DNA from 2 places in the Paenibacillus enshidis genome. Region 2 is predicted to be linked to the other one. Evidence: riboswitches for the same ligand, from Rfam matches in the RefSeq annotation. Region 2 holds a riboswitch; the other holds the start of a gene.
What was found. Region 2 has a riboswitch for glycine ahead of sdaAB (L-serine ammonia-lyase, iron-sulfur-dependent subunit beta). Riboswitches for the same ligand answer to the same signal wherever they lie in the genome.
Positions count from the first base shown of each region.

Region 1: another riboswitch for glycine. It lies ahead of gcvT (glycine cleavage system aminomethyltransferase GcvT); the one in region 2 lies ahead of sdaAB (L-serine ammonia-lyase, iron-sulfur-dependent subunit beta).

Region 1 covers NZ_JBHHMI010000012.1:76,954-89,178, reverse strand. The annotation lists gene pulA (type I pullulanase) at 1-1,498, opposite strand, end outside; gene ACE41H_RS15050 (mannitol-1-phosphate 5-dehydrogenase) at 1,860-3,005, opposite strand; gene ACE41H_RS15045 (PTS mannitol transporter subunit IIA) at 3,002-3,436, opposite strand; gene ACE41H_RS15040 (BglG family transcription antiterminator) at 3,433-5,511, opposite strand; gene ACE41H_RS15035 (PTS mannitol transporter subunit IIBC) at 5,591-7,048, opposite strand; gene gcvH (glycine cleavage system protein GcvH) at 7,600-7,995, opposite strand; glycine riboswitch at 8,348-8,467, shown strand; glycine riboswitch at 8,468-8,561, shown strand; gene gcvT (glycine cleavage system aminomethyltransferase GcvT) at 8,654-9,754, shown strand; gene gcvPA (aminomethyl-transferring glycine dehydrogenase subunit GcvPA) at 9,795-11,150, shown strand; gene gcvPB (aminomethyl-transferring glycine dehydrogenase subunit GcvPB) at 11,147-12,225, shown strand, end outside.
Region 2 covers NZ_JBHHMI010000021.1:42,676-54,900, forward strand. The annotation lists gene ACE41H_RS19205 (YcnI family copper-binding membrane protein) at 1-223, shown strand, start outside; gene ACE41H_RS19210 (transposase) at 743-1,645, shown strand; gene ACE41H_RS19215 (DUF445 domain-containing protein) at 2,192-3,469, opposite strand; gene ACE41H_RS19220 (cupin domain-containing protein) at 3,668-4,129, opposite strand; gene ACE41H_RS19225 (amino acid ABC transporter ATP-binding protein) at 4,515-5,243, shown strand; gene ACE41H_RS19230 (ABC transporter substrate-binding protein) at 5,273-6,118, shown strand; gene ACE41H_RS19235 (amino acid ABC transporter permease) at 6,191-6,850, shown strand; gene ACE41H_RS19240 (amino acid ABC transporter permease) at 6,866-7,516, shown strand; glycine riboswitch at 7,600-7,713, shown strand; glycine riboswitch at 7,717-7,799, shown strand; gene sdaAB (L-serine ammonia-lyase, iron-sulfur-dependent subunit beta) at 7,888-8,574, shown strand; gene sdaAA (L-serine ammonia-lyase, iron-sulfur-dependent, subunit alpha) at 8,601-9,503, shown strand; gene ACE41H_RS19255 (Ig-like domain-containing protein) at 9,618-12,225, opposite strand, start outside.

The DNA.
Region 1 (12,225 bases), on a different contig from region 2:
CCCCGTTAACCCGGTGGTATGGATCCGCGGATTCCACCGCCTCTGCCGCACTCCGCCCGTCTGCAGGCATCCCCTGGTTCCACTCGGGAAAAGAACAGGCATGGCGCAGATGGCGGGTTGTAATGATTTTATCCCACAAATTCAGATTATCGTGGGCAGTCACATAGTTGATCGTTTCAGAGGGCACCTCGGTAAAATCGTAAATAGCCCCGCGGATACCCTGCACCACATCATCTTCCTTGCCCCAGGCGCCGGTGGCAAAGCCAGTGCCCCAGCCGTCGCTGTCGCCTTTAATCGCATTGCGGAAATTATCGTTGAACACAGCAAAGCCTTTGCCGCGCTGCGCTCCTTTAAGCGTTTTGTGCTGCAGAGGTGAATCTCCGCCGGTCCACGGCTCCCCGTAAATCATCATGCCAGGAAATACCTCGCTGCGCAGCTCTTTCGTGAGCTCCTCAACAGTAGGCGTATCGATCAGACCGAGCAGGTCAAAACGGAAGCCATCCACATGATACTCCTCGGCCCAAAACCGCAGCGAATCCTTGATGAACTTGCGGACCATCGGCCGCTCGGTCGCCAGCTCGTTGCCTACCCCTGAACCGTTCGTCAGCCTGCCCTGCTCGTCGGTGCGGTAAAAATAACCGGGAACAATCGGTTCAAATGGCCCGTCATCAACAGAAAATGTATGATTGTACACCACATCCATAATGACGCCCATACCTGCGGCATGAAGTGTCTGTACTACCTGCTTGAATTCGCGGATTCTTGCGGCCGGGTCCGCAGGATCGCTGGCATAAGAGCCTTCAGGCACGTTGTAATGCTGCGGATCATAACCCCAGTTATAGACTGAGCGGTCCCCTGCGGCCACGGCCAGCTCATTCACCGTCTTGTAATCTGGCACAGGCATCAAATGCACATGCGTAACACCCAGCTCCTGCAAATGATCAATGCCGATGCTGTTGCCCTGCGTGTCCTTCAGCCCGGTTTGCAAGAAGGCCCGAAAGCCTCCGCGCCCGCCCTCATAGGGAGCTTCCGGATCGGAGGAAAAATCCCGCACATGCAGCTCATAAATGACGGCATCCACCGGTTCCCCATGGTGGGGCCGAACGTCATTTTCCCAGCCTGCGGGGTCGGTCTCAGCCAGATCGACAATGGCGGACCGCTGTCCGTTAGCGGAAACGGCGATGCTGTATGGATCAGCAGCATAATGTGGCTCTCTGCCCGGCAAAGTGACAAGGTACATATAAAAATAACCGTTCCAATCCCCCTGCAGCTTCAACGACCACACGCCATATTCATTCCGAGCCAGCGGAAATTCGCGGCCACCGCAATGATCCGTCACATTCCCATACTCATCATATTCGCCTGCATCTTCATACAAAGACAGAACGACATGCTCCGCTGTGGGAGCCCATATATTAAAAAGACAATCATCCTTCGTGTAGGTCAAACCAAGGTCCCGGCCGTTGTAGACCGGAATGAGAGATGCTTCATTTTCCATCTGCATCACCACCATCATTTTCAATACAGCGCTATCATACTCGCTTTGGAATCACATATTACTCCGATAAGCCGAATCTGTCCATTGACCAATACTACCATTTATGCTTCCTGAACCTCTTTTGTATACCTTCACGCCAATAAATATATCAGATATAACGGACTTATTTCCTGCCGCTATTAGTCAGCCGAATATCGAAGAGGGGATTATACTCTTCCTTATATTCTATGCCACAGCAGGCATTGCTGCTATAGTCCGGCTTAGAGTACCGGCGCCAAGCTTACAGTCACATATGTACATAGAACAAAAAGCACCCAGGCGTATGAAGGGCCTGAATGCTTTCTGCTCAGTTAATATAAGATTAAGCGTTTAATTTCTCATACTGCTCCAAAATTTGGCGATGAACAGGATGGTCCTGTGGAATCGACGTATAATGGGTGATTGCAGCAGCTAATCCTTCAGTGCGGATCGCTTCCTGCAGCTCTACGGCTTCAGGGTCCTCGCTAACGTTGAACTTGCAGGCAGCCGCCATGCCAAGGGCCAGATGATCCGGGTTGATGCCGTATTCATGGGCTTGCAGGGCCGGACGAACGAGACGGTCGTTCGGCGACAGCTTCCGCAGCGGTGAGCGGCCTACACGGGTAACTTCATCGGTCAGGTTCGGATTGCGGAAACGGTCCAAAATTTTGCTGATATATTTGTCATGCTCTGCCTGATCAAATCCGAAACGTTTGACCAGCACAGCTCCGGTCTCTTCCAGCGCTCCGCGCACAGAAGCGACCACGTTCTCGTCGGCAATGGCCGTCTGGATCGTCTCAAAGCCTGCCATATAGCCAAGATAAGCTGCAACACAATGCCCTGTGTTTACGGTAAACAGCTTGCGCTCAATGTAGGGCTCCAAATTGTCCACATACAGCACACCTTCGATTTCCGCATGGTCCGGAGCCATTTGGGAACGGTCAACCACCCATTCGTAAAAAGGCTCCACCTGCACATGCAGCGGATCCTCGTGGTGCTGGATCGGCACGATCCGGTCTACCGCCGCGTTCGGGAAATATACGGAAGCCTCCGCTTTCGCACGAACATCCTCTTCCAGCAGGGCAAATACATGCTCCTTCAGCTGCGCGCTGCCACCGATGGCATTTTCACATGCGATCACATGAAGCGGGGATGCCCCGTCTGCAATCCGCTGTGTGATGCCTTTGGCAATTCCCGGCGCGATATGCTTCAGAATATTAACGCCAACCGCTGTCGTCACCAAATCCGCAGAGGCCACGGCGCTGGCTACCTCATCCACATTTTTTCCGTCAATGGCGGTTACATTAGTTACGATTTCCGTGTCCTTGGCATCATTGGCCAATTCCACGGTATACTGCTTGCGGCTGCGCAGCTCGGACACGAGTGTATCGTTGACATCAGAGAAAATCACTTCATAGCCGGCGCGTGACAGCAGCAATCCGATAAATCCGCGTCCGATGTTGCCTGCTCCGAAATGGACCGCTCTCATAGTTCCATCTCGCTTTCAAACAGGTCGATAATTTCCTGTGCGCTGCTGGCATTACGCAGTTTGTCCATATTCTCTTCCTCGGAGCATACCACAGCGATTCCGGTCAGAATCTCCATGTGTTCTCCTCCCTGTGCCGCGATGCCGATCACCATATATGCGTTCTCCCCATTAAAATCCACACCCTGCGGGAACTGGATAATGGAGATGCCTGTAGAGTTGATGAATTCCTTGGATTCTTTCGTTCCGTGCGGAATCGCCAGTCCGTTGCCTACATAGGTGGACACGATTTCCTCACGCTCGATCATTTTGTCGATGTATGCTTCCGTAATGTGACCGGCATCCAGCAGGATCTGGCCCGCCATGCGGATCGCCTCGTATTTGTCATTCGCTGTTGCGTTCAATTTTACTTTGTCTGTGGACATGATGCTCATTGTATGGTCCTCCCTGTCTCTAATTTACTGCGAAAAAAATCGGCCAGTTCATCCGCCATATAGCTGGTGATCTCATCCCGGCTTCCGTTCTCCAGCAGCGTAATCATCTCTCCCTGAAGCAGCAATGCGCTGATTTCACTGAGCACCTCCAGGCTTTCCTTGGACAGCTCGCGCGGACCCAGCATTAACAGCACCTGCTTTACTGCTTCTTGTGCTCCTTCCAACTGCAGCGGCTCGTTCAGCCTGTAGAGCGATAGCGAAGGCGTGCGGATGTGTCTGCTGCGTGTATGGAACAAGGCAAGCGGTGTATCTGGAATCACCTGGCTGCCTTGCTGCTCTCTTTCGGCCAGAAGCTCAGCCACCGCTTCCGGATCATTCACGGTTCCCCGTCCGACCTCGGAAATGCACATGGCATACAAAACTTCATTCATATCCATTCCATGGTTATCCAGCGGATAAACATGAAAATTCTGCACGATCCGCACAATCTCCTGCAGACTGTCCTTCAACCCGACCAGCCACCCCAATCCCTGGTTCGGCTCCACGGTCTGCCTTTGCCTGCCGCTGACTTTCTTGAGTGTTATGTTCTGGATAAAATGACGCAGGCGGTCACTCTCCTCCTGCGTCAGCAGTGGACTGATTTTCAGATAACGGTCCCTCTCAAGCGGCAGATCGACGGTCGAAATGACCAGGTCGTAATCCTCCTTGGGAATACGGGCCGCCTCGAACCACGAGGCCCGGTCCACAATCCTGATTTGCGGAAGCTCCTTCGCCAGCCGGGTGGCCAGCAGTCTGGAAGATCCGATTCCGCTGGTGCATACCACAATGGCACGCACCTCCCGCTGCAGCTGGCGCAGCCGCTCAATGGAAGCGCCGAAGTGCATGACCAGAAAACCCACTTCTTCATCAGGCACATTCAGCTCAATCATACCCGATACGGCCTCCTTGACCGCTTCGAACAGTTCGGCATAATCCTTGCGGATCTGCTGCAACAACGGATTGCGGATATCATTTCCTTCTTTCAGCCGTTTCATGACTGGCTCGACATGGGCAATCAGACCTTCACGCAGGAGGCGATCCTCTCCAAAATGCACACCTGCGTTTTCCTCCACCCGGCGGATCAGCTCATTCACAATTTCCAACAGCACCAGATCATCCAGCGGCAGCAGCCTTGTCGAGCGGTCCTCGGCGGAGCGGAACAGATGTCTGAAATATTTTTTCTCCTGCTCCGTAAAGTGAAGGGACAGCGCAACCGACAGTTCGGCGCAAATGCGCTCCACCATCGCGGCACGGACCTTATCCTCCTCTTCATGGGTCCCCAGGATCAGCTCCGATTCCGGCTGCTTGGCCACAAACCCCCGCCGGATGCGGGCGATGGCTACGGAAAGCTGAATCAGCAGCTCCATGTATTTGCTCTCCACCATGTTTTCCAGCCATTTTTCATTCGGCTGCCACAAGGCGTTCTCCACCGTCAGCATCACATCCCTGCCGATCAGTTCCATCAGTTTATCCATGGCATGGGATGAATGTCTGGACAAATCCCTTCCGAACAAATCGGATTCATCCAGATGCTCCAGCCCCAACTCGGAAATAGCCCGCCTGATGTCGGATTCCCTGCCTGTGATCCGCACACCGTAACCGCGCCTTCGCACAAGGGTAAGCCCGTGCTTCTCGATCCAGGACTGCAGCTCGTCAAGATCATGGCTGACAGTCGCGACCGTTACCTTTAAATCAGCCGCCAGCGACAGCAGCTTGATCGGCTCTCTGTCATCCAGCAGTATACATAAGCTGTAAATTTTTCTTTCTTCTGCTGAATACTCTACCGATTCCGAACGGAAAAGCTGCTGGCGAAGCTGGAAAAGCCGAGAGGGATCGGCATCCAAATGGATTCCGATCCCGGATTTTTTCTCCAGCTTGACCCCATTGGGCTCCAGCCATTTCTCCACCGCGCTCAGCTCGCGCAGAACGGTTCTCGTGCTGACATTGATGCGGGCGGCAATGTCGCCCGCAGTCACCTCTTTCGTCTGCTGCAGCAGGAATTCAAGAATTTCGCTTTGTCGTTTGGTAATATTCATGATACCCGTCCCTCCCGATTCGCCCTTGAACTGCCTGTGCCATTGACCTGAAAAAGCTTTGCCAAAAGGCAATTAAGATTTATTTTTTCAGACGTTCAACCAATTCCTCATATTCAGGGCTCTTCAGGAAGTTGTCGATGGAAATATGCTCCGCCTTCGGCGCAACCGTTTTGGCACGGTCAGTCAGCGTTTTCTGTGTAATAACGATGTCGGCGTCCTGCGGAATTTCGCTGATTGCCGTGTTCGTTACGACCACATCCACGCCGGCCTCCTTCATTTTCTTGCGGAGGATGGATGCGCCCATTGCGCTTGATCCCATACCCGCATCACAGGAGAATACGATTTTGTTGACATTTGTTTTCACATTGCTGGAAGCTATTGCTGCCGCACGATCCGCTTCACGGTTATCGGCAGCCACGGCTGCATTACCTGTTTTGCCTTGGTTCTTCATATCTTTCATGCGTTCAGACGCATCTTCCAGGTTATCATCTGTTTGCTTGCCTGTTTTCAGCAGAATCGCAGCAATGACGAAGGATACAACAGCTGCTACAACGACACCTGCCAGCATCGGCAGATAACCGCCTTTTGGCGTCATAAGGAAGTAAGCGAAAATACTTCCTGGCGAAGGAGCTGCTACCAGACCGGCGCCTGTAATCATAAATGTAAACGTACCTGCAACACCGCCTGCCATTGCGGCCAGGATCAAAATCGGTCTCATCAGAATGTACGGGAAGTAGATCTCATGAATACCGCCAAAAAAGTGGATGATCGCTGCACCTGGAGCGGAAGCTTTAGCCGTTCCGCGACCCAGGAAGCAATAAGCAAGCAGAATGCCAAGACCTGGACCAGGATTGGACTCCAGCATGAACAAAATCGATTTGCCCATCTGTGAGGCCTGCTCGGTTGCAAGTGGCGTCAAAATGCCGTGATTAATAGCATTGTTCAGGAACAATACTTTACCCGGCTCAATGAGCAGGTTAACGAGCGGCAGAAGTCCTGCATCCATCAAAAACTGTACACCAGCAGATAACACACTGCTGATCGCTTGAATAACTGGACCTATAATTGTATGCGCAAGCAGTGCAAGCGCCCCACCGATAATACCAGCGGAGAAGTTGTTGACCAGCATCTCAAAACCGGACTTTATTTTACCTTCAACCGCTTTGTCAAACTGTTTGATTACCCAGGCACCAAAGGGGCCTGCAGCCATTGCGCCGAGGAACATCGGAATGTCTGCACCGACAATGACACCGATGGTCATGATCGCGCCGACCACGCCACCACGCTGACCATGTACCATAGTACCACCCGTGTAACCAATAAGCAGCGGCAGCAGGTACGTAATCATTGGACCGACCAACGCTCCAAATGTTTCATTCGGGAACCAGCCTGTTGGAATAAAGAGGGCCGTGATTAACCCCCAGGCGATAAATGCGCCCATGTTTGGCATAACCATGCCGCTCAGGAAGCGTCCGAATTTTTGCACTCCAACGCGCAAGCCTCCGCCGCTTCCGGACTTAGCGTCCACTGAACTCATGTTAAAAACCTCCTCAATGTATTGAAACCTTAACAAGGATTCGTCAAAATTTGCTACTAAAACGAAGTAATTTGTCGCTTTTTGCGATTTTGTCAAACCCTTAGGTAAAAGGCCTCATATCCTTTTGCTTACCTTCATCCTAATTGAAAACGGTATCTCCATCAATAAAATGAAAATGCAGTTTCGTCATCAACGTTGATGACAGAATTTAAATTTAAGATTTTCAGGGGAATTTGACCCTTATGCCAATCGCAATTCCTCACACGACCAAAGTCGCATGTCTCCTGCGCGGTTATGAATATAGCCTAACCTTAATATAAACTAAGTTCCCCTGTATTAACCGTAATTCCCCTGAACATAATGTCTTTGCTCCAAATTTTTCGGATAAACGACAAAAAAGCATGACTGCTGTATCCCTCATGTAGGTATCAGGCTGCCATGCTTATAAAACATGCTTGCAAAAACGAATATACGCTTGTATATACTTTATGCGATTTTCTTGAAAAAAGTAATAAATAGGACAAATGCCCTATTTTTGAGTGAATGTTTCATTAAGCTTCTTCCACAAGACGACTGTACGCCTCTGCGCTCAGCAGCTTGCTCACCGCGTCATTAACATCGCCATTCACCCGGATTTCAAGCATCCAGCCATCCTCGTACGGAGAGCTGTTGACCAGTTCCGGCGAGTCCTGCAGCGACTCGTTCACTTTAATTACGGTGCCGCTTAACGGCGCATACAGGTCAGATACGGTTTTTACCGACTCGATCGTGCCTACGCTTGCACCGGCTTCCAGAGATGTTCCCTCCCCTGGCAGCTCGACAAAGACAATGTCGCCAAGCTGATGCTGCGCGAAATCGGATATGCCGACAAGCAGGGTACCTTCATCCGTAATTTTTACCCACTCATGCTCTTCGCTGTACAAATAGTTTTCTTTAACTTCGCTCATGTATACCGCTCCATTTCCACTGGAATTTCACACCATAAAACATTTCATTGTTCCCTTAAACTGTTCTTTGCAACTTCTCGTTTTCAACGTAAGATTAAGCCAAGCAAGATTTAAATGTCAATATAGCTTACAGAAAACCGCGTATTTTTTTCCGGATAGAAGCACTTTAGGAAGGGTAATGGCTTACATTTTGTAATCAGTCCTAAAAATATGACAAATTTATTGACATATGTCCGGTGATCGCGTATTAATGGTTATAGATTGAATAGCGGATGAACGTATAGGGAGAGATTACCGACATTCCGGGAAAAATGATGCGCCAAGGCGGCATCTGAACAGGCCCGAGCGGGGCGGCAGCATGGAGGGTGAGCCAGACCCGTGCTTGCTTTGCACCCGCGGAATCAGCAGGTAACGCCGAAGGAGTAAGCCGACGAGCGGTGAATCTCTCAGGCAAAAGGACCTTTACCGGACGCGACTCTGGAGAGAATCCGCGGCAGCGGGTCACCCAAGGGGAAACCTGTAATCATGCAGGGCAACTCTCAGGTATCAAGGACAGAGCTGAAGAATGGCAGGGCTGGGCAGCCATGCACCGTTCTTTGGCCTGTCCTTTTTTTGCTTTTTCATAAGCTATGCCAACTCTTTTGCGAGGTGAATTGTATTGACTGCATTGAAAAGAACACCGCTGTACCCGCTGTATGCCGGATATTCCGGCGTGCGCTGCATTGATTTTGGCGGCTGGGAGCTGCCTGTCCAGTTCAGCGGCATCCAAAAGGAGCACGAGGCCGTACGGGAACGTGCCGGACTGTTCGATGTCTCCCATATGGGAGAATTCAACGTTACAGGCACGGGAGCCGAAAGCTTTTTGCAGCGCGTAACGACCAACGATGTTTCCAAACTTGAAGACGGGCAGGCCCAGTATACGCTGATGTGTTATCCGGATGGAGGAGTCGTGGACGACCTGCTTGTTTACAAACGCAGTGTTGATTCCTATATGCTCGTCGTGAATGCCTCTAATATCGCAAAGGATTGGGAGTGGCTTCAGCAGCATAAACCGGATGATGCGCAAATGGAGAATATATCGGATCAAACTGCGCTGCTCGCCCTTCAAGGTCCTGCAGCAGCAGAGATCCTTTCCGTAGCCGTAGATAGCAATGTCGCTTCGCTCGGCTCCTTCCGCTTTATTGAACACGCCGGCTTATTCGGCGCATCCGCGCTTGTATCCCGCACAGGATATACAGGTGAAGACGGCTTCGAGATCTACTGCCGTGCTGAGGATGCCCCGCTGATTTGGCAGGGGCTGATGAAAGCGGGAGAAGCTCACGCGCTGGTGCCCACCGGGCTGGGTGCACGGGATACGCTGCGCTTTGAAGCAAAACTGCCGCTGTACGGTCAGGAGCTGTCTGCGACGATTTCCCCGCTGGAGGCGGGACTCAGCTTTTTCGTCAAGCTGGATAAAGGGCCGTTTATCGGACAGGAAGCGCTGCTTGCGCAAAAGGAGCAAGGGACTCCTCGCAAGCTCGTCGGTCTGGAAATGCTGGACCGCGGCATTCCACGTTCACATTACCCGGTATTCTTAGAATCAGAGCAGATTGGCGAAGTGACGACAGGCACACAGTCCCCTACTCTGAAGCGGAATCTGGGGCTTGCGCTGATTGACAGCCGTTTTGCCCAGCTTGGCACACAGGTTGAGGTGGAAATCCGGGGCAAACGCCTCAAAGCTGAGGTAGTCAAGGCACCATTCTACAAACGCACAAAATAGAGATAATCGGAACAGACCGGATATTGAGAGGAGCGCAGTCATGAATCAGCACAGATACTTACCGATGACCGAGCAGGATCGCGCCGAGATGCTTCGTACCGTCGGCGCCGACAGCATGGAGGACCTGTTCAAGGATATTCCCGAAAAAATTCGTTTCCAAGGTGAGCTTCCCGTTTCTTCCAGGCTGGATGAGCGGGCTCTGACCCGTCATATGTCGGCACTGGCCGGCAGAAATGCCAGCAGCGAGACCCACGCCAGCTTTTTGGGCGCAGGCATCTATGATCACCATATTCCGTCCGTGATCAATCATGTCATTTCCCGCTCGGAATTTTACACCGCCTACACCCCTTATCAGCCGGAAGTCAGCCAGGGCGAGCTGCAGGCCATTTTTGAATTTCAATCTTATATATGTGAGCTTACCGGCATGGCAGTAGCCAATGCCAGTATGTATGACGGCGCAACCGCGCTGGCCGAAGCAGGCAATCTGGCGGCAGCCGCCACGCGCCGCAAACGAATCGTCGTATCCCGCTCCGTTCATCCGGAGGCGCGTCAAGTGCTGAATACTTACGCACATGGCCTTAACCTGGAAATTGTGGAAGTGGGCTGCAAAAACGGCGTGACCGATCTTGAAGCGCTCACGGCAGCGGTAACAGAGGACACCGCCGCCGTGCTCGTGCAGAACCCCAATTTCTTCGGTTCTATTGAAAATATTAGGCCAATGGCCGATTTAATTCATGCACAGAAGGGTCTGCTAGTGGTCAGTTCCAATCCGCTCTCGCTCGGGCTGCTTGAAGCGCCGGGCAAGCTGGGGGCCGATATCGTCGTCGGTGACGCGCAGCCGCTTGGCATCTCCTCTTCGCTCGGCGGACCAACCTGCGGTTATTTCGCCGTATCCCAGGAACATATGCGCCGCATTCCGGGAAGAATCGTCGGCCAAACGAAGGACCGCAACGGCAAACGCGGCTTTGTCCTTACCCTGCAGGCACGCGAGCAGCATATCCGCCGCGAAAAAGCGACGTCAAATATTTGCTCCAACCAGGCGCTGCTTGCACTCTCCGCGTCCGTCTATATGTCCGTCATGGGCAGAAGCGGCATGGTCGAGGTGGCTGAGTTGAATCTGCATAAAAGCCGGTACGCCCTTGAACGTCTCACATCCCTGCCTGGAATAAAGACGGCGTTTACTTCCCCGACATTTAATGAGTTCGTGCTCATCCTGCCGGGGGATACAGATATGCAGACCTTGCAATCACGTCTGCTGGATGCCGGTTTTATCGGCGGCTACGATCTGGGCAGAGATTACGAAGAATACAAAAACCACATGCTGATCGCCGTAACGGAGCAAAGAACCAAAGAAGAGATTGACCAATTCGCATCGGTGCTGGAGGAATTGCTATGACTCAATCCGAACAAGATATGCCGCTGATTTTTGAACTGAGCCGTCCGGGCCGGGTTGCGTATTCACTGCCCGCATGCGACGTACCGCGCCGTCCTGCTGACGAGCTCATTCCTTCCGAGCTGCTGCGCAGCGAACCTGCGGCGCTGCCGGAAGTCTATGAGGTTGACGTCATCCGTCATTATACCGAGCTGTCCCGCCGCAACTTCGGGGTGGATAACGGTTTTTATCCGCTTGGCTCCTGTACGATGAAATACAACCCGAAGGTAAACGAAGATGTTGCCCGTTATTCCGGACTGGCGAAAATCCATCCTTACCAGCCGGAAGAAAGCATTCAGGGCGCACTTGAGCTGTTGCACACATTGCAAAACGATTTAGCCGGGCTTACAGGCATGGATGCCGTCACGCTGCAGCCTGCTGCCGGAGCTCACGGAGAGTGGACCGGCCTGATGATGATCCGCGCTTATCATGAAAGTCGCGGCGAGCGCCGCAGCAAAGTGATTGTGCCCGATTCCTCGCACGGAACGAATCCGGCGAGCGCCACGGTTGCCGGATTCGAGACGGTCACGATTCCATCAACCGCCAAGGGACTTGTTGACCTGGACGCTCTGCGCGCCGCCGTTGGCAGCGACACCGCCGCTCTTATGCTGACAAATCCGAATACTCTTGGACTGTTCGAAGAGCAAATCACGGAGATTGCGGAGATTGTGCATGAAGCCGGCGGACTGCTCTATTACGACGGAGCCAACTCCAACGCCATTATGGGCATTACCCGTCCGGGGGACATGGGCTTTGATGTCGTGCATTTGAATCTGCACAAAACGATGAGCACCCCGCACGGTGGTGGCGGCCCGGGAGCCGGCCCGGTCGGCGTCAAAAAGCTGCTCATTCCGTTTCTGCCAAAACCGCTTGTCGTCAAAAACGAGGACGGAACATACAACTGGGATACAGAGCAGGCTGATTCCATCGGCCGTGTCAAAGCATACTACGGCAACTTCGGCATTCTCGTCCGCGCTTATGCGTATATCCGCACCTACGGGCCAGAAGGCCTGCGTGCCGTATCAGAAGACGCTGTGCT
Region 2 (12,225 bases):
AAGCGGGCATAACGATGCCAAAACAGGACATGACGGTACACCTGGTGCAGCCGATACCAATGAAGGAGAACAGACCGCCACTGACAGCAGTGCTGCTGTCTCACAAGCCGCCCCGGCTGCATCAGCCTCTTCCGGTGTGCAAACCGCCACGCTTGTGATCAGCATCGCCGCCCTCGTGTTATCCGCTGCGGCCCTCCTGCGTGCGTTAAAGAGCCGGAGATAACGGGTGATATATGCTTACAGCAGAGTACTTAGGGGCTGTCCCATAAGTCAATTTATGATTTCTTAACTCAACTTTCGCAGCATGAAATCGGCAAACAGGCCCTGATATAACGGGGTAAAACGGAGATCTGCTGCTGGGGTTGAGGCTGAATCAAAGCACACAGCTTTTTGCTAGCTTTCTTGCAAGAAGGGGATTCTCCCCCTCAGAGTCTAGTAGCCCGAGTGAGATCGGTGTCTATAGGGTGGTGTCTGGTGTGTGGTGTGTGGTGTGTGGTGTCTGTTGCCTGATGCCCGGTGCTTGGTGCTTGGTGCCTCTCCATACAGCCTTGCACGATTATCCCTTTTGATCAGAATGCGGGGGTTGGAGGTTCGGGGGGCTTAGGGGAAGGAATAAAGAGAAACGAGATAAGAAAAAAGAGGCAGATCAAATGGGATGTTAGGCTTGAAATAGGAACACATGTTTGGTATAATGAGAAAAAGAACTTATGTTCGTGGATTATGGATTCGGAGGCGAGCAGACATGGAAGTCCAAGTGGAAACGGAACTTCAACCCCTTAGCAGTCGTTATCACAACGAGCAGGCCTGTATGGAGGCATTGATCGCGATGAAGTGGCCGAACGGCTTCGTCTGCCCGCGTTGCGCTCACACCCGCTGCAGTCGTCTAACTTCCCGGCGCATCCCCATGTTCGAATGCGCCAGGTGTGCGCATCAAACGTCGGCTTTGGTCGGCACGATTTTTGAACGAACTCATCTCCCCTTGACCAAGTGGTTCCAGGCGCTGGAGTTGTTCCTGCTCCCCGAAGGCATCTCGGCGATGCGGCTGAGCCAGGTGATCCAGGTCACCTACAAGACCGCCTGGGCAATGCTGCATCGAATCCGCCATGCCATCGGGGAGTTCGATGCCCGGGAGCTGCTCTGCGGAGACGTGAAGGTGAACAGTGACCTGTACGGGTGTAACCCGTCCCGGCCTCAGTTTTCTCATCCGCATGCTTCGGTGGTCGTAGCCGGGTGCACGGTCACGGAGTCGGGCGAGCTGGAGCAGGTCAAAATCCGCCTAGTCCCGCAGAAGAAGGGAGAGGGGCAAAGAGCAAATCGGCACGAACTCGCTGCGTTCATCAACGAACAGGTAGATGTCCGTGCATCGGCGGTACAATCGTTCCTTCAAGCCTATCGACTGTATACGCCCTTGCGGAAAGTGGTGAGAGAGGCGTGGAAATCGCTGAAGAGTACGTATGTAGCCTTGGGTCCGAAGCATCTGCAGGCGTATCTCAACGAGTACACCGGACGCCGCCGACTGCGCCTGCCCGAAGGGGAAGGAACGATGTGGCAGAAGTTGCTGTACATGGCCGTGACGATTCCGGCGATCCCTTACCGCCGACTGATTGCATGCCAACCGGTGCAGCCTCTTGCGGCTGCGGCCTAATTGCAGTACTTGAACGAGGAAAGGTGAGCATAAGGTGCGTCGCTTGAACGGTGCGGGTTAGCATGAACGAGGAAATCAGAAAAATTCAGGTTCAAGTGGCAACGAGGACCCGGGTCTTTCTATTTTTCCGATGCCTTGCTCCGCTCCCTCCTTCTTTCGGTCGGTTTCACATCACCTAAACGCTCTGCTTTCTCCAAAGAACGTCTCACGACCTCGAACCGATCTGCTTCTCCATAAGGCACAATTCAAAAAATAATAGACCCATTCAATGGTTCTGAATAGCGTAACAACAGGCGATTTTTCGCCTCATTTGATCCGTTATTTTCTTTAACGTGCCTAAAGTGTATTTTCGGTTCCGGTTTTCTGTTTTTCTGTACCTGATCCAACGGGATAATCGTGCAAAGCTCCTGAAAAGCGAGTATCACATGTCTTGCCACGATCGGCTGGCGGCTTGACTGTCCAGCACTAGAAGGGGATTCGAATTTCTCAGAACCCAGTAGCTACAATAGTGAGATTTGAGGTCCTTTGACTTTTATCTGACCCAAATCACCAAATGGGTGATTCTACCAGCATCCGAATTCCCGTAAGCACAATGCCGATCAAAAAGCCGGTCAGCGCCCCGTTGATACGAATCCATTGCAGATCCTGCCCCAGCTTGTCTTCCATAAGCGCGATCAGTGTGGCGTTATCCATCTTCTCCACATTTTCTCTGACCAGATCGCCGATCCGGCCGTGATTCTTCTCCACCAGACTGGTAATAGCCGAGATAATCTGCTCATTTAGCCTATCAAGCAGTTCCTCGTCCTTGCGCAAATCCTCAAGCAGCCGCGCACACAGCGGAAAAATATGAGCCTGCACATAAGCCCCATCCTCCATATAAGCCAGCAGGCGGCTGCGCAGCTCCTCCAGCTTGCCCAGCACCATTTCTTCGCCCTTCCAGGAGGCGGCCTGTTCATTTTTCCAATCATTTAATCTGGTATGAACCGCGCTGTCCGACGCCAGCTTCTCAATCTGTCCCTGCAAGCCTGTCAGCAAAGCAGAGCGACGCGGATGATGCTCCATCTGCAGCTCATCTATTCTTGCCAGCAAAAACTGCCGGATCATTTCCCCCATACGCTCCTCATTGAGGTAACCAAGAAACGCATTAACCGCGAACTGCATTAGTCCGTTCAACTGCAAGCCTGAAATGGCCTGCATGCCCATCGTTCCCAGCGTCATGACGGACTCCGGCTTCACCAGCCAAGATTCCGCCTGCTCAAGCGCATAATCCAGCGCCTTTTGGTCATAGGCGTGTTCCAATGTCTTGTTTGCCAGCGATTCAAGCAGTTGCCCCGCATCCAGGGAAGTCATCTGCCTGCGGATCTCCTCCGTAATGACAGGAGCGATACTGTCCAGCGGCAGCCGGCTCACCAGCCGTTTCGCTAGCGTATCGATGGCTTCGACCGCCTTAGGGGATGCAAGCGCCTGCTCCGCCCCGCCGAGCAGCATTTCCGCGAGCCGGATATCCTTGATTTTGGCCGCGATGCTTTCTTTGTTCAGCAAATTATTCTCCACCGTGCCCACCAGCGCATCTGTCAGCTTGCCCCGGTTTTTGGGGAGAAGTGCCGTATGCGGGATCGGAATGCCCAGCGGATGGCGGAACAGTGCCGTAACGGCGAACCAGTCCGCCAGTCCGCCAACCATTCCGGCCTCAAATGCGCCTGCCAACAGGCGGACAGCGCCGTACTGCTGAAACGGAAGGGATGCCGCAAATCCTGCCCCCATTATGACTAACGACCAGGTGGCCGCTTTCTTGGTCTGTCTTTTCTGTTTCGGTTTTGCCATGATTTATCCTCCAAACAATGCCCTGTAACTGAATTACCCTTTGGCACCATATTATCACCGTACGGCAAAAATCCCAAACAGCAGCCTTCATAAACCGTCACCATTCTACAAAAATAAAATCTGCCAATGACAAAAAAGGACCTGCCGCCGGTCACCAGACCGTGCGTCAGCCCCTTTTTCCAACTACGGATCACATGCTCATTCCTGCGGACGGGAATATAGCTTGAAATCATCAAAGTGGAAGCCCGGCGCCACCACACAAGTAACAAGCACCGGCTCATCGCCGAGTGGACGGGCCGTCTGCCACACACCACCCGGAACAAGCGCCTGCGGAGATTCTCCCTTCTCCACATCAGCACCTACAATAATGACGGTTTCTTCGCCAGGCTCTACGCCGCTGCCTCCCAGCTTCAGCTCGATCGGACTCCCGCTGTGGTACAGCCAGAGCTCATCAGAGTGCACCACATGCCACTCGGAGAATTCACCGGGATGAAGCAGGAAATACGTCGAAGACGCAGCAAAGCGGGGGCCGGAATACACGTCCGGCAGCACCGGTTTGGGAATTTGAAAATTGGCCTTCCACATCTCCTTGTACCATCCGCCTTCGGGATGCGGTTCCATATGTAATGCCGCCACCAGCGGGGAAACAGGTTTGCTCATCATCATTACCTTCCTTTATTAAAAATATAGCCTTATTCAAACAAAGACGCTCCCTCTACTGTAAGACACTTACATACATTTGTCACGTGGCAGTCGTGAAATACTATATTCCCTTTACGATATGCTTATGCCTCCACATCTATATGCTTATGCTTCCATATCTTAATCATATCTTAATCCTGTGTTATCTTTCTTCACAAAAAATCTTGAAATTCCCATAATCTCATTGTATCATTAATTATCTATCTTTATCGTGTTCTATTAGCTTACATAACAAAAATGTGTTAATTTTACAATTACAATGTTAAAATGGAGGCATAGACACTAGCTACTGGCTACTGGCTACTGAACCTAGAGCTTAAGCACAGACAAAGGGGGGCTCGTTCTGATTCAGTTTCGGAACGTCAACAAACATTACGGCAGCTTTCAAGTTCTGAAAGACATCAACCTGACGATTGAAGAAGGCCAGGTCGTTGTGATTATCGGCCCTTCCGGCTCCGGCAAGAGTACGCTGCTTCGCTGTATGAACCGTCTGGAGGCGATTTCCAGCGGGGAGCTGATCGTCAACGGTGTGGAGCTTCATGACAAGAAAGTGGACATCAACAAGTTCCGCCGCAACATCGGTATGGTTTTCCAGCACTTTAACCTTTATCCTCATAAGCGGGTCATTGACAACATCGTGCTTGCTCCGACGAAGGTTCTCGGTGTGACCAAATCGGAAGCCGCCGCGACAGCCATGACTTATCTTAAGCGGGTCGGCATTGAAGACAAGGCACAGAGCTATCCTTCACAGCTATCCGGAGGACAGCAGCAGCGTGTCGCCATCGCACGAGGGCTAGCCATGAAGCCCCAGGTCATGCTGTTTGATGAGCCGACGTCGGCACTCGACCCCGAGACGATTGGTGAAGTGCTTGATGTGATGCGTTCTCTTGCCCATGATGGTATGACGATGGTGATTGTCACCCATGAGATGGGCTTTGCCCGCGAGGTTGCCGACAGGGTCATTTTTATGGACCAGGGTCAGATTCTGGAAGACAGCACGCCGGCCGAGTTTTTTGCCGAGCCGCGTGAAGAACGTGCACGCACGTTCCTTAGCCGTTTGATCAACCACTAAATATAAAGATTTGAAAGGGGTTCAATCTTATGAAAAAAGGTTTGAAATGGAATGCGCTTTTGCTGCTCGTCCTCTCTTTCGCTCTCGTTCTTGCCGCATGCGGCAACAATGCTTCATCCGGCACAAACACCGGCTCTTCCGGTGAATCCGGCGGCAAAGCGCAAAGCGCGCTGGATGCCATCAAGGAACGCGGCAAGCTCGTTGTCGGCGTAAAGAGCGACACCAAGCTATTCGGTCTGAAAAACACCGGCACCGGTGAAATCGAAGGCTTCGACGTGGATATCGCAAAAGCGATCGCAAAGCACATTTTGGGTGACGAATCCAAGATTGAATTGAAAGAAGTAACCTCCAAGACCCGCATTCCCCTCCTGCAAAACGGCGAAATCGACATGATCGTCGCAACGATGACGATTACGGAAGAACGCAAGCAGCAGGTTGACTTCAGCAACGTATATTTTGAAGCAGGCCAGTCCCTGCTCGTTCCGAAGGGAAGCCCGATTACTGGCGTAGATTCTTTGACCAAAGGCACAACCGTGCTCGCCGTTAAAGGCTCCACCTCCGTAAAAAATATCAGGGAAAAGGCTCCGGAAGCCGAAGTGCTTGAATTTGAAAACTACCAGGATGCATTCAACGCGCTGAAAGCCAATAAAGGCGACACCCTGACAACAGACAACGCCATTCTGCTCGGAATGCAGCAGCAGGACCCGAACTTCGAGCTGGTGGGCGGCAACTTCACGGACGAACCCTACGGCATCGCAGTGAAGAAAGGCTCCAGCGATCTGCAGCAGGCGGTCAACGATACGCTGGCTGACCTGAAGTCAAGCGGTGAATATGACAAACTGTATGAGCAATGGCTTGGCGTTAAACCTGAATAAAAGAATGGCGGAAGGAGCCGCAGCAGCGTGCTCCTTCTTTCTTGCCATCGGTTAACGGAGGTGTGATCCGACATGCTAACTTTTGACATGAATATCCTGTTCAATTATTGGAACCTGTACATGGAAGGCTTCCTGAACACGATCAAGGCCAGCCTGATTGCGCTTGCGGCAAGCTTTCTGCTCGGCGCCCTGATTGCCGTTTTCCGGATAGCACCCTTCAAACCGCTGAATTGGCTTGGTGCCGTTTATGTGGAAATATTTCGCAATATCCCGTTACTGATTACGGTCTATCTGTTTTATTACGGTCTGGGTCCCCTGGGCATCAACCTTGACGGTTTTAAATCAGGTACCATCGGATTAAGTATTTACACCGCCGCTTATATTGCGGAAGCCTTGCGTGCCGGTATTCAGACGGTGCCCAAAGGCCAGATGGAAGCCGGCCGCTCGTCCGGCTTGACGTACAATCAGACGATGATCCATATCATTCTCCCGCAGGCCATCAAGATCGCGCTGCCGGCCATCGGCAATCAGTTCATTAACCTGTTCAAGAACTCATCCATTCTCGCTGTCGTGGCCGCTGCGGATTTGATGCTGATGTCCGACCGGATCAATTCGGAGACATTTTTGCCTGTCAGCGTTTATGCATTCACCGCTTTATTATATCTGGTCGTCACCCTTCCGCTCAGCTTTGTCATGCTGTACATGGAAAAACGGCTGGCCAAAACAACTTAAGGAGGGATGCCTGTTATGGATTTTGCTGGATTATTTTCCGGGCCTAACGTCAAATTTATACTGCAGGGCTTCCTCCTTACGTTGGAAGTCGGCATCTGGTCCATTGCCATCAGCACAATCGTGGGTATTATCTTCGGGATTCTGCGTTATACTCGAATCCCCGTGATCTCGCAGGCGGCTGCCACCCTTATTGACCTGATCCGCAACCTGCCGCTTCTGCTCATCATTTATTTCCTGTTCCTCGTCCTCAAGCCGCTCGGATTTGATGTTGAATTGAAATGGTGTGCCATCATCGGCTTGTCCATTTTCGAAGGCGCCATGATTGCCGAAGTGGTGCGCAGCGGCCTGAAATCGGTCGATAAGGGGCAGATTGAAGCTGCAAGGTCGTCCGGACTGAATTACACCCAGACCTTGTGGCACATCATTCTCCCGCAGGGCCTGCGGCGCATGATACCTCCGCTGGTCAGCCAGTACATTTCATTGATGAAGGATACTTCGCTGGCAGTCATCATCTCGCTGCCTGAGCTGACGCACAGCGCACAAATTGCCGGTGCCCAGAATCAGTCATTCGTTATTCCGGCCCTGCTGTTTGCGGCGTTCCTGTACTTTGCTGTAAACTATAGCATGTCGCTGATTGCCAGGAAGCTGGAAGTGCGGACCCACTGAGCAGCCATGGGCCAGTGAGCATTGACACGCTGACGGCCATCCTTTACTCTTAATTTAAATCATTGAACTGAATACCGCCGCGGATGAAGCTGACGGGAGAGACCTGATCCACAGGAGGATACAGGGCACCGAAGGAGCAAGCTGCACGGCACCCGGCCGGCAGTTAATCTCTCAGGTACATGTACCGCCAGCCGACGCAGCTCTGGAGAGAGCATTTTTGAAGCCACCCAAGGGGTAAGACGGGCCAGTGCCCGTCGGAAACTCTCAGGTACAAAGGACAGAGACAAGGGACTATTCCTTGTCCTGTCCTTTTTTTGTGCTTACATATTACGTAAGTAAATGAATACTGCACCATATCAGGAGGAATGGATATGCGCTTCAAGGATGTGTTCTCCATCATAGGACCGGCCATGACGGGCCCGTCAAGCTCGCATACCGCCGGTGCCGTTCGTCTTGGCCGCATGGCCCGGCACTGGCTTGGCGGAGTGCCTGAGCAGGCCAAAATGACGCTGTACGGCTCTTTTGCGGATACTTACAAAGGGCATGGCACGGATCTGGCCCTGCTGAGCGGTTTGCTTGATTATGATACCGATGATGCCCGCATTCCCGATGCCGAGCAGTGGGCGGAGCAGGCCGAGATGACATTTGAGTTTGTTGCCAGCAGCCTCCCCGCTCCTCATCCCAATACTGTCCGGTTTGAACTGCAGCGCGGCGGCGAAAAGCGCACGCTGCTCGGTTCGTCCATTGGCGGGGGAAATATAAATGTGCAGCAGCTCAATGAGTTCCGTGTCAATTTGACGGGCGAGCTCCCGGCATTGATCCTGCTTCATTCCGACAAGCCTGGCATGCTCGGGGCTGTAACCTCCGGGCTCGGGGCTGCCAGCGTCAATATCGCTTATATGCATGTGGACCGCAAAGGGCGGGACGGCGAGGCTTTAACCGCAATTGAGACGGACAGCGCTGTCCCTGAACAGGTCATCACACAGCTACAGTCATTAGCCCATATGTACGAAGTAAGAAGGATCGATATCCGCAACAAAAACAGGCGGCTGCCATAAATGCCAATAAAGGAGCAAAATAAGCGATGCGTTTCAGTCATCTTCACGAAATCAACGAGATCTGCCGGCAAGAGTCCAAGGCCATCAGCACTTTAATGATCGAAGAACAATCCCGGGAGACGGACACGCCTGCCCAGGACGTGATCAGCCAGATGGCCGACTATTACGAGGTGATGAAGGAAGCCGTGCGCCGCGGCCAGACGGAGGATACCGTATCACGCAGTGGCTTAACGGGCGGAGACGGCAAACGGGTGGCGGATTATCTCCGGTCGGGTGAAACCTGCTCAGGGGAAGCCTCTGCCCTCGCCATGGCCTATGCCCTTTCCGTCTCAGAGGTGAACGCCTCCATGGGGCGAATTGTCGCTACACCTACGGCCGGCTCCTGCGGTGTCATTCCAGGGGTGTTCATCAGCGCCCAGGAGCGATTCGGATGGCCGGATGAGCACATGGTTCGCGGCCTCTTCACGGCGGGAGCCATCGGTTACGTGATCGCCAACAATTCATTTATTTCCGGCGCCGAAGGAGGCTGCCAGGCCGAGATCGGCTCCGCCATTGGCATGGCCGCAGGCGCCATGGTCGAGCTGCGCGGCGGCACCCCGGAGCAGGCGGTTCATGCGGTCGGCCTTGCCTTGAAAAATACGCTGGGCCTCATCTGCGATCCTGTAGCCGGTCTCGTCGAAATCCCCTGTATCGTCCGCAACGGGCTCGGGGCGGTTACGGCTCTGGCTGCGGCTGATATGGCACTGGCAGGCGTACGCAGCGCCATTCCATCGGATGAAGTCATTGATGTCATGCTGGAAGTCGGCAGCGCCATGCCTGTCAAGCACCGGGAGACCGCCAAAGGCGGCCTTGCCCAGACCCCGACGGGCCGGCGGATGACAGAATCGCTGGCCGGCAGCCGCAAGGCAGAGCCAGGGGATAAGCGTTAGTTTCGTTCTCTGATTCAGCAACGTTTAGCAACGTACAACGCCCGCCATCGTGCAATATAACGGAAAAAGGCCGCTCCCGTTTCACCGGGAGCGGCCTTTCTGCTCATAAACCCATTATTTTTCTGTTACATTGACAACAACCTTGGCTGTCTTGCCGGCAAACTTCAGCGTGATGTTGGTTTTCCCTTTGCTGATGCCTTTAATCACTCCGTCTTTGGCTGTAGCCACCAGAATTCTGGAGGAGGTCCACACTCCTTTTTTCGTTACATCCCCCTCTGTGCCGTCCACATACGTAGCCGTTCCGGCCAGTTGCACCTGCTGGCCGACAGTAAGGTTCAACAATACCTCGCTGGTCTCAAGGTATTTCAGCGCATCCACCGTAACTGGCACTTTGACCGTTTTACCACCGTATTTTGCCGTAATACTGGTCTTGCCGTATCCGGTTGCCGTTACGGTGCCGCCCTTCACGGTGGCTACCTTGTAGCTGCCTGTTGTCCATTCGGCTTTGTCCGTTACGTCGATTGTCGAACCGTCGCTTAGCGTGGCTGTAACTTTAATATTATCCGTTTCACCCGTTTTCAGTGAAAGGGTAACTTCGGATGCTGATATTTTTGTGGCCGTGTCTACGTAAACCGTTATGGTTACCTTTTGACCGCCATATTTTGCTGTAATATTTGCTTTGCCTTTTTTATATGCGGTGACATTACCGTTCTTGACGGAAGCAATCGCCGCACTGCTTGAAGACCATTCCGCGTCTTTCGTTACATTTCTTGTATCGCCCTTCGAATTCGTTGCTGTGAGCGTAATCAGCTGGGGGTCGTCTCCAGCCGACATGACGATCAGAAATTTATCAGCCTCAAGCTCACTAGCAAGCCCTACTTCTACTTTAACGGTCGCTTTCAGACTTCCATAGGTAGCCGTTACAGTGGCTTCACCCTCGGCCATGCCTGTGATCAAGCCTGAAGAATCAACTGTCGCAGCTTTAGCGCTGCTTGTGGTCCATTCCGCTTCATTGGTCACATCTTCCGTTGTTCCATCTTTATAAGTTACCGTGAGCTGTTGCTGGTACGTATCATCAATATCGAGAACGAGTGATTTGGATTTCACTTCCAGCTTCGCAGGTTCGCCAACTGTGACGGTAACTGTGGCTGTTTTGCCGTTGTAGGTTGCGGTAATGATCGCAGTTCCTTTTTTGTAAGCCGTCAGCTTGCCTTGGTTCACATATACAATACTGTCATTATCGGATGTCCAGGTTGTACTATCGGTTACAATTTCCGTCGATCCGTCTGTATAAGTTACCTTGGCTGTCAATTGAACCGCCTGCCCGTTCTCGGACATGGAAATTTTCGAGCTGCCGATGTCCAAATGGGATGCTGTCTCCACATTGACGGTGATGGTAGCCGTTTTACCGCCATATGTCGCTGTAATCTTGGCGGTCCCGGAGCTATATGCCGTAATCAGTCCACCGTCGGACACAGAGGCAACCGCTTCGTTGCTCGATGTCCAGGTGGCCTGGCTTGTAACATCGGTTTCGTTTTCATCCTTCAATACAGGCTGGTGGGTGCCTTTGACAGCCAGATAGACTTCGGACTTGTCCACGCTCAGCGTGTTGACTTGGCCCACCTTTACAGGCAGGGTTGCCGTCTGTGTGCCATAGCTTGCAGTAATTGTCGTCGTCCCTGCACTATACCCGATCACGAAGCCGTCTTTCACATCTGCTACGGACGGGCTGCTGGACAAGTAAGAAGCGCTTGCTGTCACATTTTTACGGGTACCGTCCGCAAATGTCGCGGTCAGCTCCAGCTGCTGCTTCCCGCCAACGGAATCAAGAATGGCCTGGCTCTGACTAAAGTCAAGATAGCGGGCAACCTCCACACTTACCTTGACCGTTGCCGTTTTATCGCCATATTTGGCAGTGATCGTGGCTAATCCTGCTTTGTTGGCTGTGACCTTGCCCTTATACACGCTGGCAATGCTCTCATCACTCGATGTCCACTGAGCGTCAGCGGTAACATCCTTGGCCGCGGCCTCAGGATAAGATGCGGTCAATTTAAGCTGCTTCTCTCCGCCAATCCCGAGGAACAGATCCTCATTGTCTACGGTCAGCTTGCTTGTTTTCTCGACCGTTACGTTGATGGTGGCTGTCTTTGTTCCGTACTCGGCTGTAATGACTGCGGTCCCCTGTTTATAAGGTGTAATGCTGCCTTTCAGCACATCGGCCACCGCTTCATCACTGGAGGACCACTCGGCAGCGGCCGTTACGTCCTCGGTTGTTCCGTCAGGAAAAGTAGCAGTCAACGTAACTGTCTCCGGACCCTCGCTAAGCAAAAGGGAGACATCCGTGGTGCTTGGCGTAATGCGCTTCACCACATCCACAGTTACCTCTACCGAAACGGTCTGCTTGCCGTATACGCCGGTAATGGTTGCCTTACCGGCCCCAATACCGGTCACTGCGCCATTCACGACCGTAGCGACAGCGGCGTTGCTGGATGTCCATTCCGCCTGATTAGCCACCTTATTGTCTGTCGTATTATCACTGTAAGTGGCTGTAAGTGCAATTTGTTCAGATGCTCCCTTGCGAATATTCAGGCTCGTTACATCTGCGGTCAAAGCTTTTACGTTCTTGGTGACTGTAATGGAAGCCGATTGGGAAAATGCTTTGCCGTCCCCGTCCTTGAAAATGGCAACGATCGTTGCCGTTCCTACCGACTTCGCGGTAACT